3 regions of the Zobellella denitrificans genome follow, and region 1 is predicted to be linked to each of the others. Evidence: predicted binding sites of a transcription regulator. Region 1 holds the regulator's gene; each other region holds the start of a gene.
The links. Region 1 encodes sigma-54, which starts transcription at its own class of promoters, with help from an activator protein. Its sites were predicted from a motif close to TGGCACNGTTTTNGCTT; they were not measured.
Positions count from the first base shown of each region.

Region 1 (4,940 bases):
GACGTACTTGCGGCGTGTCGGCGGAGGTGGCCCTGTTGCCTCTTCTCTACGTCAAATCAGGCAGCCAGACCTTGTGACTACAAGCCAGGCTTCCAGCATCCAGCTTTAGTTCAGCAGGATCAGCGTCGCAAGGCCCAGAAACGACAGCAGGCCGACGATATCGGTGATGGTGGTCAGGGCCATGGAGCCGGCCAGGGCCGGGTCTATGTTGAGCTTGCGCATGGCCAGGGGGATCATGGCGCCGGCCATGCCCGCCACCGACAGGTTGATGAACATGGCCGCCGCTATCACCAGGCCTATCTGCCAGCTGTCTTTCCACAGGCTGACCACCACCGCTATCATCAGCGCCCACAGCATGCCGTTGATCAACCCCACCATGGCCTCCTTGGTCAGCAGCCAGCGGGCGTTGCTGTCGCCGATGTGGCCCACCGCCATGCCGCGGATCACCAGGGCCAGGGTCTGGTTGCCGGCGATGCCGCCCATGGACGGCACTATGGTCATCAGGATGGCCAGGGTGGCCAGCTGGTCCAGGGTAGCCTCGAACATGTTGGACACGCTGGCGGCGGCCAGGGCGGTGCCCAGGTTGACGGTCAGCCAGACCGAACGGCGGCGGGCGCTGGTCAGCACGGGCGCGAAGGTGTCTTCATCGTCGGCCATCTTGGCCATGCCCATCATGGAGTGTTCCCCTTCCTCCCGGATGATGTCCACCACGTCATCGATGGTGATGCGGCCCAGCAGGCGGCGTTCCTCGTCCACCACCGGCGCCGACAGCCAGTCGTGGCGTTCGAACAGGTTGGCCACCTCGGTGTCGGACATGGTCAGCGGAATGGCTTCCACCGAGGTGTCCATCACTTCCGCCACGGTGGCGGTGGGCGCCTGCACCACCAGGCTGGCCAGGGGCATGTCCCCCAACAGGCGGTTGTGCTGATCCACCACATAGAGGGTATCGGTGCCGTCGGGCAGTTCGCTGTGGCGGCGCAGGTAACGCAGCACCACGTCGATGGTCACGTCCGGGCGCAGGGTGATGAACTCGGTGTTCATCAGCGAGCCGGCGGTGTCTTCCGCATAGGACAGGGCCTGCTCGGCCCGCTGCCGGTCCTGCTCGTCCATCCGGTCCAGCACCTGGCTGAACAGCTGCTCGGGCAGATCCCGCAGCACATAGGCCAGATCGTCCGACTCCATGTCCTCCAGGGCGATGGCCAGCTTGTCCGGATCCATCAGCCGGATGATGCCGTCCCGCACTTCTTCCGACAGCTCTTCCAGGATCTCGCCGTAGTCGTCGGGATCGATCAGCTGCCACAGTACCTTGCGGCTGGGGGAGGGGGAGGATTCGAGCAGCCAGGCCACGTCGCCCGGGCGCATCTGCTGCAGCATGCGCCGTACGTGCACGAACATGCCGCTGTTCAGCGCCTGGGTGATGCTGTCCAGCTGATCCGGTGTCCTGGGGTGGTCTAATGGCTCGGTCATCCGGGCTCCGGGGCGAGGGGAGGAGGGGGTTATTCGGATTCGTTGAAGCGGTCGGCCACCAGCCGGGCCACGGCCTCCATCGCCGCCTCCGCGTCCGGGCCTTCGGCCACCACCCGGATGGCGTGACCCTGGGCGGTCTCCAGCATCAGCAGGCCCATGACGCTGTTGGCCGGCGCCTGTTTGTCCTGGTTGCAGACGGTGACGGTGGCGTCGAACTGCTGCGTCAGTTGCACCAGCTGGATGGCGGCCCGGGCGTGCAGCCCCAGCTTGTTGACGATTTCCAGATCCCGTTCAATTCTCGGCATTGCGTTTTTCCAGTGTTCTGTGTCGAAGTTGCACGCTCTTGCCCATCTGCCGGAATACCCGGGCCAGCTGTTCGGCGAGGAACACCGAGCGGTGCTGGCCGCCGGTACAGCCGATGGCCACGGTGACGTAGCTGCGGTTGTTGCGCTCCAGGTGCGGCATCCAGGTGATCAGCAGGTTTTCTATCTGCCACAGGTATTTCATCACCTCGGGCTGGCCGGCCAGGTAGTCGGCCACCGGCTCGTCGCGGCCGGTGAAGGGGCGAAGCTCGGCAATCCAGTGGGGATTGGGCAGGAAGCGGGCGTCGAACACGAAGTCGGCGTCCTTGGACACCCCGTACTTGTAGCCGAAGGATTCGAACACCCAGTTCAGCTCCTTTTCCTTCTTGCCGAGGATGCGCTCGCGGATGATCTCACTCAGATCGTGGATGCTTAAGGCCGAGGTATCGATGCGCAGATCCGCGTCCGAGGACAGGGGCGCCAGCAGGTGGGTCTCCTCCCGGATGGCCTCATCCAGGGTCAGGCTGTGGCGGGACAGGGGATGCAGCCGGCGAGTGTCGCCGAAACGGCGGATCAGCGCCGCGTTGTCGGCATCGATAAAGATGCTGGAGAGGGAAACGCCTTCCATGGCCCTGACTTCGGCCAGGCAGGCTTCCAGTTTGTCGGGGCTGTCAGGCAGGTTGCGCACGTCGATGCTGACCGCCACCTCGCCCGGCCTGTGCCGGCGCATCTGCACCAGATCCGGCAGCAGTTCGACGGGCAGGTTGTCGACGCAGTAATAGCCCAGGTCCTCGAGTACCCGCAGGGCCACGGTTTTACCCGAGCCGGAGCGACCGCTGACGATCACCAGTTGCATGGCGCTTGTCCTCAGGCGGAGATCATGATCTGATAGAGTTCGTCATCGCTGCCGGCCTGGCGCAACTGCTTGCATACCTGCTTGTTGCTGAGCTTTTCGGCGATCAATGACAGTGTCTTGAGGTGCTGTTTGCACTCCTGCTCGGGGACCAGCAGGGCAAAAACCAGGCCGACCGGCTGGTTGTCGATGGCATCGAACTCCACCGGCTCGGCGAAAGTGAGTAATACGGCGGTCGCCTTGTTGTCATCGCTGATACGGCCGTGGGGAATGGCGATGCCATTGCCGATGCCGGTGCTGCCCATCTTTTCCCGGGCCAGCAGGCAATCGAACAGCTGCTGGCTGCTGATGTTCAGGTGCTGGGCGGCCAGCTCGCTGATGATTTCCAGGGCACGTTTCTTGCTCGTGCAGGGAACTGCACTGCGGGTGCAGTCCCTGCTCAGTATGTCGGCGACTTCCATGGTTATTTTTGCTTGAGCTTCTCTTTGTGTTTGATGATCTGGCGATCCAGCTTGTCGATCAAGCCGTCGATGGCCGCATACATGTCTTCGTGCTGGGAGTTGGCGAAGACTTCGCCGCCGCTGACGTTCAGCTTGGCTTCGGCGATCTGCTGCAGTTTTTCCACGTTGAGGATGACGTGCGCATTGGTAATGTGGTCGAAGTGACGCTCCAGCTTGGAAAATTTGCTGTTCACATAGTCACGCAGTGAGTCTGTGATTTCCACATGGTGTCCAGTCAGGTTTATTTGCATAACGTCTTCCTTCTTGGTCTGCCTTTAAACCAGGCGTTTACGCTGATTGGAAGGGGGGATGGCCAGTGACTCCCTGTACTTGGCGATGGTCCGCCTGGCCACCTGTATCCCCTGTTCGGCCAGCAACTGGGCGATCTTGCTGTCGCTCAGCGGCTTGGCCGGGTTTTCCGCCCCGACCAGTTTCTTGATCAGGGCGCGAATCGCCGTCGAGGAGCACTCCCCGCCGTCGTCGGTTCCCACGTGGCTGGAGAAAAAATACTTCAGCTCGAACACCCCCCGGGGGGTGTGCAGGAACTTCTGGGTGGTCACCCGCGAGATGGTGGACTCGTGCATTTCCACCGCCTCGGCCACATGGTTCAGCACCATGGGCTTCATGGCTTCCTCGCCATACTCAAAGAATGCCTGTTGTTGCTCGACAATACAATTGGCAACCTTGAGCAGGGTCTCATTTCGGCTTTCCAGGCTCTTGAGAAACCACTTGGCGTCCTGCAGGTGGTTGCGGATGAACTGGCCGTCCTCGCTGTTGCGCGGCTGCCGGGCCATGGCGGCATAGGTCTGGTTGAGGCGGACCTTGGGCATGGCCTCGGGGTTGAGCTCCGCCACCCAGGCACCGTTGCGCTTGGTTACCACCACGTCCGGGATCACGTATTCGGAACTGCTCTGGATGACGGTGTGGCCGGGCCTGGGCTCCAGCTGCTGGATCAGCGCCAGCACCTCCTTGAGTTCCTCCTCCTTGAGCCTGGCCTTGCGCTGCAGGGTGCGGTAGTCCCGGTTGCCGAGCAGATCCATATGCTGGTTGATCACCTCCCGGGCCTGCTGCAGCCAGGGGGTCTCGGGCGGGAACTGCTCCAGCTGGATGCGCAGGCATTCCTGGACGTTGCGGGCCGCCACCCCGATGGGATCGAAGTGCTGGATGCGCTTGAGCACCGCTTCCACCTCGTCCGCCTCGATCTCCAGCTCGTCGCCGGCCACCGCCTCCAGGATATCGGGGACGTCTATGGTGAGGTAACCGGCCTCGTCGATGGCATCGATGATGGCCAGGGCGATGGCTTGGTCGGTATCGCTGAAGGGGGTGAGGCGCATCTGCCACAGCAGGTAGTCCTGCAGGGTTTCGGTGGTCTCGCCCTGGTAGACGGTGTCCTCGGCGCCTTCGGGCAGGCCGCCGCCGGCGCCCGGGGAAGCGGTATAAAGCTCCTCCCAGTTGGTGTCCATGGGCAGGTCATCGGACAGCTGGCTCTGCTCCATGGCGGTGTCGGCGGCCAGCTGTTCTTCGTGGCGGGGCTCGGCCACATCGATGCTTTCCGGCTCATCCTGCTCCAGTAACGGATTGCTCTCCAGGGCTTGCTGGATCTCCTGCTGCAGTTCCAGGCTGGAAAGTTGCAGCAGGCGGATCGCCTGCTGCAACTGGGGCGTCATGGTCAGCTGCTGGCCCAAACGTAACTGAAGAGTTGGCTTCATCTTTTAAAAAAGTCCTTCTATATCGACCGCACTGTCATGATGCGGGGCCTGCTCAGAGGCTGAATTGTTCACCCAGATAGACTTTCTTGACCTGCTCGTCGGCGAGGAT
Region 1 covers NZ_CP012621.1:3,523,227-3,528,166, reverse strand. The annotation lists gene mgtE (magnesium transporter) at 106-1,467, opposite strand; gene AN401_RS16685 (HPr family phosphocarrier protein) at 1,497-1,772, opposite strand; gene rapZ (RNase adapter RapZ) at 1,759-2,625, opposite strand; gene ptsN (PTS IIA-like nitrogen regulatory protein PtsN) at 2,637-3,083, opposite strand; gene hpf (ribosome hibernation promoting factor) at 3,086-3,373, opposite strand; gene AN401_RS16665 (RNA polymerase factor sigma-54) at 3,398-4,831, opposite strand; gene lptB (LPS export ABC transporter ATP-binding protein) at 4,884-4,940, opposite strand, start outside.

Region 2 (4,940 bases), 1.6 Mb from region 1:
TTGAAGAAGCGGGCCAGCCAGCCGCGGCTCTGGGTGTTGGCGAAATCGCCGGTGCCGCCGTAGTAGATGCGGGCATCGGCCACCCGGGTCGACGCCACCCGGTTGTCGGAGCCGATATCCTGGGGCCGGACTATGCCGGTGATACGCACATACTCTTCCCCGGTGTTCAGCATCAGCCATTTTTCCCCCTGCACCGCCAGGTTGCCGTTGGCCAGCACCTGGGCCACGGTGACGGTAATGCTGCCCTGCAGGCTGTTGCTCTGGTTGGTGTTGGCATTGCCGTTGAAGTCGTTGCCGCTCGACATTTCCGCCTCTATCGGGTAGCCGCCTACGGTCACCGGGCGGCCGCCGATGCTGAGCGGGTTGATATTGACGCTGGACTCCTTGCCCTGCTGGGTGGTGGCCCTTTTCTGGGCGCGGGTCGATTCGGTGAGATCGATGGTGATAATGTCCCCCACCCGGTGCGCCTTGATGTCGGAATAGAGGTTGTTGGCGTAAAGATCCTGGTAGATGCCCCCGGTGGGCTCCAGCCTTTCCTGCTGCTGGCTGGGGATCACCGGCGCATAGGCCGGATCGTCCGGCCTGGGCGTATAGGGGGTGGAAACGCATGCCGTCAGCACCAGGGGCAACAGGGCGGCCAGGACGAATCGCATCAGTCTTTCCTCACCTTAGAGCTGCTGGTTCACGTAGGCCAGCATCTGATCCACGGTGGAAATCACCTTGGAGTTCATCTCGTACACCCGCTGGGCCTGGATCAGGTTGACCAGCTCCTCGGTCACGTTGACGTTGGCCGTTTCCAGCATGCCCTGCTTGAGGGTGCCCAGGCCGTCGGCACCGGCAATGCCCTGCAGCGGCGCGCCGCTGGACTGGGTTTCCAGGTAGAGGTTCTCTCCCTTGGGCTGCAGGCCGGCCGGGTTGACGAAATCGGTCACCACTATCTGGCCTATCACCTGGGCCTCGGCCTGGCCGGCCAGCTGCACCGATACCTCGCCGTTGGTGGCCACGCTGATGCTCTGGGCGTTTTCCGGGATCTGCATCTCCGGCTGCAGCGGGTAACCGTTGCCGGGGGTGACGATGACCCCCTCGTCGTTCAGGGCAAACTGGCCGTTGCGGGTGTAGCCGATGGTGCCGTCGGGCAGCTGCACCTCGAAGAAGCCGCGGCCGTCGATCATGATGTCCAGGGCGTTGTCGGTGGTCTGCACGCTGCCCTGGGTAAAGGTCTTCTGGGTGGCCACCACCTTGGAGCCGGCGCCCAGCATCAGGCCGGAGGGCAGATCGGTGTCGGCGGTGGCACGCCCGCCGGGCTGGTGGATGTTCTGGTACAGCAGATCCTCGAAGATGGCCCTGCCCTTCTTGAAGCCGACGGTGCTGGCGTTGGCCAGGTTGTTGGAGGTGACGGAAATGTTGGTCTGCTGGGCGTCGAGGCCGGTCTTGCTAATCCACAATGCGGGGTTCATCTTGTTCTCCTTTAACCAATGCGCAGCAACTGGGCATGGGCTTTGTCATTCTCTTCGGCGTGGTTCATCATCTTGAGCTGGGTTTCGAAACGCCGTTGCAGGTCGATCAGGTGGGTCATCTCGGCGATGGGGTTGACGTTGCTGCCCTCCAGCGCCCCGGCAATCAGCTCCACCTGGGCCGAGGCCGGCTCCACGGCGCCGTCCTTGCGGCGGAACAGGCCATCCAGCCCCTTTTCAATCTCGTCATGGGCCGGCAGCACCGTCTTGATGCGCTGCAATTCCTCGCCGCCGTTGGCCGGCTCGCCTTCCAGGCGGGCAAAGAGGGTGCCGTCCTTGTTGATCTCGAGCTTTTCCAGCGGCAGCGGCAGGAAGATGGGGCCACCGTCGTCATCCAGCACGTTCAGGCCGGTGTTGGTCTGCAGCAGTCCCTGCGGCGATACCCGCAGGCTGCCGAAACGGGTATAGGCCTCGGAGCCGTCCTTCGCTTCCACCGCCAACCAACCGTCGCCGGCGATGGCCACGTCAAGTTCCCGACCAGTGGTCTGAATGGGTCCTGCGGCAAAATCTTGCCCCGGTCTTTCCGCCATGGCAAAGACCCGGGTCGGCAGCCCTTCGCCAAAGGCCTGCATGGACCTGGCCTGCTCCAGATCGGCCCGAAAGCCGGTGGTGTTGGCGTTGGCCAGGTTGTTGGCGCGCAGGGCCACGCTGTTCAGGTTTTCCTTGGCGCCGGACATGGCGATATAAAGCAGGTGATCCATTTCAGCTCCGTTGCGTGTGCCGATCGGTGATGGCGGTTTTAATGCAAAAAAAATGCCAGCTGAAAAGCTGTGGGCGCGGGCGGCTCGCCCGCAAGAAAAGTTGCACGCAAGTTTCCCGCTGCGCGGCAATGCAGGCGGGCCGTCTGCGCTCCAAGTCGTTTTTCATTCCCGCGCTCCGCGTGAGGGCGAAATGAAATGTTGTCAAAGTACCAACGAAAAAAACCCGGAGCCCTTCGGCTCCGGGGTTTTCTTCCAGCTTCTGGCTTCCAGCTTCCGGCTTGTGTTAACGGATTTGCAGTATGGTCTGCTGCAGGGTGCTGTTCACCTCCAGCGCCCGGGAGTTGGCCTGGAAGTTGCGCTGGGCGGTGATCAGGTCCACCAGTTCGGAGGTGAGGTTGGTGTTCGACTGCTCCAGGGCGGCACCGTTGAGCCGGCCGTAGGAGCCGGTGTTGGGCTGACCGCCCACGCCCTCGCCGGACAACAGGGACTGCCGCCACTGGCTGTCGCCGTCCGGGATCAGCCCCTGCTCGTTGGGGAAGGTCGCCAACGCCACTATGCCCAGCTTCTCGGTGCGGCCATTGCTGTAGGTGGCGGCCACCACGCCGTTGGCATCCACGTCCACCTTGGTCAGGCGGCCCACGGTGGAGCCGTTCTGGGACAGCTCGTTCACCTCGAAGGGCGAGGCGTACTGGCTGACGGTGCCCAGGCGGATTTCCATATTGGCGATGGGCTGGGCGCCATTGGCAAAGGTGATGTTGTCCAGGGTCAGGGTCGCCGGCGCGGCCGGGGTCGTCATATTGCCGGAGGCGTCGAACTCGATGGGGGCGGAGTCGTTACCGCCCTGCTGCACCAGGTTGCCGTCCACATAGGTAAAGCTTTGCCACTGCCCATCCGCTTCCTTCACGAAGTACATATTCAGGCTGTGGGGCTCGCCCAGGGAGTCGTAGATGGTGATGGCGGTGGAGGCGTTGTAGGTACGGGAGTCGGTCGGGCTGAAATCGGCCGGATCCATGATGCCCGCGTTGCTCGGCAGGTTAAAGCCGGTGTTTACCGCCGTGGTGGCCCTGGGCTCGCCGGTCTTGTCGGGAATGCGCAGCGGCTTGGTGGCGTTGAGCGCCAGCACCGTGGGGGTGCCGTTTTCATTGGCGTCGAACACCTGCAGGTAGCGGCCCATGCTGTTCACCACATAGCCCTGGTCGTTGAGCTTGAAGGCGCCGGCCCGGGTATAGGTCCGGTCCAGGGTGTCGGTCTCGTTGGCCATCACGAAAAAACCGCTGCCGTTGATGGCCATGTCCAGGGCGTTGTTGGTGAACATCAGGGTGCCCTGGTGGAACTGCTGGGCCACCGCCACCGTCTGCACGCCCTGGCCGTGCTGGGTGCGGGAGTTGGCGAAGATGGAGTTGGCGTAAACGTCGGCGAACTCGGCGCGGGACTCCTTGAAGCCGACGGTGTTGACGTTGGCGATGTTGTTGGCGGTCACGTCCAGATCTTTCTGGGCGGCGTTGACACCACTGAGGGCAATATTGAAAGACATTTACTGATCTCCTTTACACAGCCTTGCGGCCGCCGATTTCCAGAACCTGATTGAGCGGCAGGCCACCCAGGCCGGCCAGGTTGACCATGGTGGGCGTGGTGGCGCTGCCCAGGGTGACGCTGTCGACCCGGGCGAAGGTCAGGGCGTTGAGGTCTTCCCGGGCGGCGCCCACCAGGGCGTTGACCTTGACCGTATAGCGCCCGGTCGGCACCGCCTGGCCCTGTGCGTCCAGGCCGTCCCAGCTGAAGGGCACGTTGCCCTTCTGGACGCCGTCCAGATTGATGGTTCGCACCACCTGGCCCTTGTCGTTCTCGATGCTGATCCTGATGTTGCTGGCACTCTCCCCCGCCACCACTATGCCGTCCAGGCTGTCGCCGGATTCCACATAGCCGACATCACTCGGCAGCAGCACCTTCTGCCCGACCAGGGTCGACGCCTGCAAGGCCTGGTTGGAGGTCATCACTTCGGTCAGGGCGGTAAGCTGGGTGCTCATCTCCGACACCCCTTCCGACATGGCGAACGAGGTCATCTGGGCGATCATCTGGGAGTTGTCGGCCGGCTTGAAGGGATCCTGATAGGCCAGCTGCTGGGTCAGCAGGGAGAAAAAATCCTCCTGTCCCAGCATGTTCTTCTTGGTCTCGGCCGCCTGGGCCGAGTCCGCCGCGCCGCCGGCAAATTGCAGGCCGCTATAGTAGTCATTATTTATCAACGACATGAGATATTACCCCTTGCCCATGCGCAGGGTCTGCTGCAGCATCTGCTTGGCGGCATCGGCTACCTGCACGTTGGTCTGGTAGTTGCGCGACGCGCTCAGCATGTCGGTCATCTCTTCCACCACGTTGACGTTCGGCTTGTAGATAAAGCCGTCCTGATCCGCCATGGGATGGTCGGGGCGGAATTCCTTCTGCAGCGGCTTGTTGGTCTCGACGACCCCCAGTACCTTGACACCGACGCTTTCCTGACGGTCCGACAAGGCCCGGTCCAGATCGGCGGCAAACACCGGCTTGCGGGCCCGGTAGGTTTCGTTGATGCTGGAGCTGACGCTGTCGGCGTTGGCCAGGTTGCTGGCGGTGGTGTTCAGCCGCACCGACTGGGCGCTCATGGCGCTGCCGGAAATATCAAACACTTTAAAAAGGCTCACATCGAGTCTCCTTTTATTGCCTTGAGCAGGCCGCTGATCTTGCCGTTGAG
Region 2 covers NZ_CP012621.1:919,419-924,358, reverse strand. The annotation lists gene flgH (flagellar basal body L-ring protein FlgH) at 1-653, opposite strand, end outside; gene flgG (flagellar basal-body rod protein FlgG) at 669-1,457, opposite strand; gene AN401_RS04420 (flagellar basal body rod protein FlgF) at 1,469-2,215, opposite strand; gene flgE (flagellar hook protein FlgE) at 2,499-3,749, opposite strand; gene AN401_RS04410 (flagellar hook assembly protein FlgD) at 3,763-4,464, opposite strand; gene flgC (flagellar basal body rod protein FlgC) at 4,471-4,890, opposite strand; gene flgB (flagellar basal body rod protein FlgB) at 4,887-4,940, opposite strand, start outside.
Region 2: the regulator sigma-54 is predicted to act here: its motif matches at 2,257-2,273, upstream of AN401_RS04420 (flagellar basal body rod protein FlgF).

Region 3 (4,940 bases), 470 kb from region 1:
CAGATCGGCCTGGAGGAACCCCTGCCGGCCCTGGCCACCGGCGCCAAGGCCACGGTGCAGCTGTTCCCGGCCAACAACTGGCTGTTCCGTGCCATGGGCCGGATCCAGCTGTGGCTGGCGAGCCAGTTGCGCTATCTCTATTAGGGGGAGGACCATGGAGCTGAGCGGAGACAGGCTGCGCGGCTGCCTGCGCATCGCCTTCGGCAGTGCCGCCGGCATGCTGGTGGCCAAGGTGATGGGCTGGAACTTCGGGGTCTTCTTTACCGTCTACCCCATGCTGTTGCTGGGCATGGTGCCGGTGCTGAACCGCTTTGTGGTGCTGCAGTTCGTCGGTTCGGCCCTGCTGAGTTCGCTGGAGATCATGCTGTTGCCGGGCCTGCTCGGGCACTGGCCGCCGGCCTATACGGCCGTGGTGTTCTGCCTCTTTTTGGGGCGTTTCCTGCTAATGGCCAGGGGGCCGCTGATGCTGTTCGGCGCCTCGGGCTGCGTCAGCCTGAGCATCATGCTGCACTTTGCCAGCTACCGGCAGTTCGATCTGGCGGACATGGCGGCGAGCAACATCGTGGCCGCGCTGCTGTCGGTGGCGCTGGCCTATGTGGCCTACGCTCTGTTGCCCAACCGGGCGCCGCCCCAGCCCAGGGCGCTGCCCGCCAAGAGCGACAATGTCATTCGCCACCAGGCGTTGCTGGGCGCGACGGTGGCGACCCTGAGCTTTGTGGTGTTCCAGAGCCTCGATCTGGTGGACTCCCTCTCGGCCCAGGTGGCGACGGTGCTGATCCTCTTTCCCATGAGCTTCGCCGGGGCGGTGCAGTCCGGCCGCCAGCGCTGCGTCGGCACCCTGCTCGGCTGCGCCCTGGGCATGCTGTTCCAGCTGCTGCTCTACGACCATTACCACAACCTGCTGCTGCTGGGGCTGGCATTCTGGATCTGCGCCATGCTGTTCGCCCGGCTGCACGCCCGGGAGCCGATGCCGGGCGTCGGTTTTGCCGGCCTCACCACCATCGGCATCCTGTTCGGCCAGTACGTGACCCCCGAGCACGATCTTATGTTCAGCGCCCTCTACCGCTTCACTTCCATGACGGTGGCCATCTTGCTGACCCTGTGCTGCATCTATTTGGTGCACAAGCTGCTGAACCTGTTTCCTTCGACCCGGCATGAGATTCTGGGGTAGCCTGGCGTGAGGGGTGAGGGGTGAGGGGTGTTCACGCTTCTCTCCTCACGCCTCACAAAACAAAAAGGCCCGGTTTCCCGGGCCTTTTCACTTCTGGCTTCCAGCTTATCGCTTCAAGCTTAGACGGAGTAGTACAGGTCGAACTCCAGCGGGTGCACGGCCATGTTGATCATCTCGGTCTCTTTACGCTTCAGCTTGATATAAGCGTCGATGAACTCGTCGCTGAACACGCCGCCGCGGGTCAGGAACTCGCGATCCTTGTCCAGGCAGTCCAGGGCCTGATCCAGGGAGGTGGCCACGGTCGGGATCTCGGCGGCTTCTTCGGCCGGCAGATCGTACAGGTCCTTGTCCATGGCATCGCCCGGGTGGATCTTGTTCTGGATGCCGTCCAGGCCGGCCATCAGCAGGGCAGAGAAGGCCAGGTAGGGGTTGGCGGCCGGATCCGGGAAGCGGGTCTCGATACGGCGGGCCTTGGGTGAACCCACCAGCGGGATGCGGATGGACGCGGAGCGGTTGCGGGCGGAGTAGGCCAGCATGACCGGGGCTTCGTAGCCGGGCACCAGACGCTTGTAGGAGTTGGTGGACGGGTTGGTGATGGCGTTCAGGGCACGGGCGTGCTTGATGATACCGCCGATGTAGTACAGGGCCAGTTCTGACAGGCCGCCGTACAGGTCGCCGGCGAACAGGTTTTCACCGTTCTTGGCCAGGGACTGGTGTACGTGCATGCCGGAGCCGTTGTCGCCAACCAGGGGCTTGGGCATGAAGGTGGCGGTCTTGTTGAAGGCGTGGGCCACGTTGTGAACCACGTACTTGTAGATCTGGATCTCGTCGGCCTTCAGGGTCAGGGTGTTGAACTTGCAGGCGATTTCGTTCTGGCCGGCGGTGGCCACCTCGTGGTGGTGCGCTTCGACCACCAGGCCCATCTCTTCCATGATCAGACACATGGCGGAGCGGATGTCCTGGGAGGAGTCAACCGGGGCAACCGGGAAATAACCACCCTTCACGCCCGGACGGTGGGCCTTGTTGCCTTCCTCGTAGTCACGGCCAGAGTTCCACTTGGCTTCTACGTCGTCGATCTTGAAGAAGCTGCCGGACATGTCGGTATGGAAGCGGACGTCGTCGAACATGAAGAATTCGGGCTCGGGACCAACCAGCACGGTGTCGGCGATGCCGGTGGACACCAGGTATTCCTCGGCGCGACGGGCGATGGAGCGCGGGTCGCGGTCGTAGCCCTGCATGGTGGACGGCTCGAGCACGTCACAGCGGATGTTCAGGGTGGCGTCTTCGGTGAAGGGGTCCATCACGGCGGTGGAGGGATCCGGCATCAGCACCATGTCAGACTCGTTGATGGTCTTCCAGCCGCCGATGGAGGAACCATCGAACATCTTGCCGTCTTCAAAGAAATCTTCGTTGATCTGGTTGACCGGAATGCTCACGTGCTGCTCTTTACCTTTGGTATCGGTAAAACGCAGATCGATGAATTTGACATCGTGTTCCTTGATCATGGCCAGTACGTTTTCTGCTGACATGGATTTCGACCTCCAAAAATAATCATCCTAGGGTCTGATGAACAAATTCATCAGTTGCCAAAATATAAAGCGAAAACTGTGCCAGAATGCCAAATGCTTGTCACAGTTGTGTTTTATCCTGCCATGGCAGGGCCATCAGGGGGTGTGTTGCACTGTATTGGTGCACATCCGGATCTTTTTGGTGCATCCTGCCGCCAGCGCCCACCATCATGGTGCATCGGTTGCCCCTTGGGAAGCCACCCGGCAGTAATTTTCAAATCTGCTAGGCAGATCCGGGGTGGCCGAGTAAAATGACCGACCATTTTTTACCCACCCCGGTATTTTTGAGGCAGGAATGTTAGAAAATCTACGTAATATCGCCATCATCGCGCACGTTGACCATGGCAAAACCACCCTGGTGGACAAGCTGCTGCAGCAGTCCGGCACCCTGGAAACCCGTGGTGAAGCCGAAGAGCGGGTCATGGACTCCAATGATCTCGAGCGGGAGCGCGGCATTACCATTCTTGCCAAAAACACCGCCATCCGCTGGACCTCCCCCGAGGGTCAGGAATACCGCATCAACATCGTCGACACCCCCGGACACGCCGATTTCGGTGGTGAGGTAGAGCGGGTGATGTCAATGGTGGACTCGGTGCTGCTGCTGGTGGACGCCCAGGAAGGCCCCATGCCGCAGACCCGCTTCGTGACCCAGAAGGCGTTCGCCCAGGGGCTCAAGCCGATCGTGGTGATCAACAAGGTCGACAAGCCCGGTGCCCGTCCCGACTGGGTGATGGATCAGGTGTTCGACCTGTTCGACAACCTGGGTGCCACCGACGACCAGCTCGACTTCCAGGTGGTCTACGCCTCCGGCCTGAACGGCTGGGCCTCTCTCGACGCCGATACCCCGGCCGAGGACATGACCGCCCTGTTCCAGACCGTCATCGATCAGGTGCCGGCCCCCGACGCGGATCTGGAAGGCCCGCTGCAGATGCAGATCTCCCAGCTCGACTACTCCTCCTATGTGGGCGTCATCGGTATCGGCCGCATCAAGCGCGGCACCGTCAAGGTCAACCAGCAGGTCACCGTGGTGGGTGCCGACGGCAAGACCCGCAACGGCAAGGTCGGCCAGGTAATGGGTTACCTGGGCCTCAAGCGTCATGACGTGACCGAAGGCAACGCCGGCGACATCGTCGCCGTCACCGGCCTGGGCGAACTGAAGATCTCCGACACCATCTGCGCCGCGGGCGCGGTCGAGGCGCTGCCGCCGCTGTCGGTGGACGAGCCCACCGTGACCATGACTTTCCAGGTCAACACCTCGCCCTTCTCCGGCCAGGACGGCAAGTTCGTCACCTCGCGCAACATCCTGGAGCGGCTGAAGCAGGAGCTGGTGCACAACGTGGCACTGCGGGTGGAAGAAACCGGCGATCCCGACAAGTTCCGGGTATCCGGCCGGGGTGAACTGCACCTGGGCATCCTCATCGAGAACATGCGCCGGGAAGGCTTCGAACTGGCCGTATCCCGCCCCGAGGTCATCATCAAGGAAGAGAATGGCGTTAAGATGGAGCCCTTCGAAACCCTTACTGTCGACGTGGAAGAAGGCAGCCAGGGCTCGGTGATGGAGAAGCTGGGTGAGCGCAAGGCCGAGATGACCAACATGGTGCCGGACGGCAAGGGCCGGGTGCGCATCGACTTTATCGTGCCGGCGCGGGGCCTGATCGGCTTCCAGACCGAGTTCATGACCCTGACCTCGGGCACCGGCCTGATGTACCACAGCTTCGACCATTACGGTCCGCACAAGGGCGGCAACATCGGCCAGCGCATCAACGGCGTGCTGATCTCCAACGCCACCGGCAAGGCCCTGGCCTACGCCCTGTTCAACCTGCAGGAGCGTGGCCGCCTGTTTATCGAACATGCCACCGAGGTATACGAGGGCATGGTGATCGGTATTCACAACCGCTCCAACGACCTGACCGTGAACTGCCTCAAGGGCAAGCAGCTGACCAACATCCGTGCCGCCGGCACCGACGAGGCACTGACCCTGACTCCGCCGATCAAGATGACCCTGGAGCGGGCGCTGGAGTTCATCGATGACGACGAGCTGGTGGAAGTGACCCCCAACCACATCCGTATCCGCAAGAAACTGCTGACCGAGAACGACCGCAAGCGCGCCAGCCGCGCCTGATGGCCGTCATCGCAATCAATAAGAAAGGGCGCCGCGGCGCCCTTTTTGTTCGCTGTCGTGCTGTCCCGCCCCGGGATGG
Region 3 covers NZ_CP012621.1:3,989,318-3,994,257, reverse strand. The annotation lists gene AN401_RS18865 (HlyD family secretion protein) at 1-144, shown strand, start outside; gene AN401_RS18860 (DUF2955 domain-containing protein) at 155-1,171, shown strand; gene glnA (glutamate--ammonia ligase) at 1,291-2,700, opposite strand; gene typA (translational GTPase TypA) at 3,035-4,861, shown strand.
Region 3: the regulator sigma-54 is predicted to act here: its motif matches at 2,768-2,784, upstream of glnA (glutamate--ammonia ligase).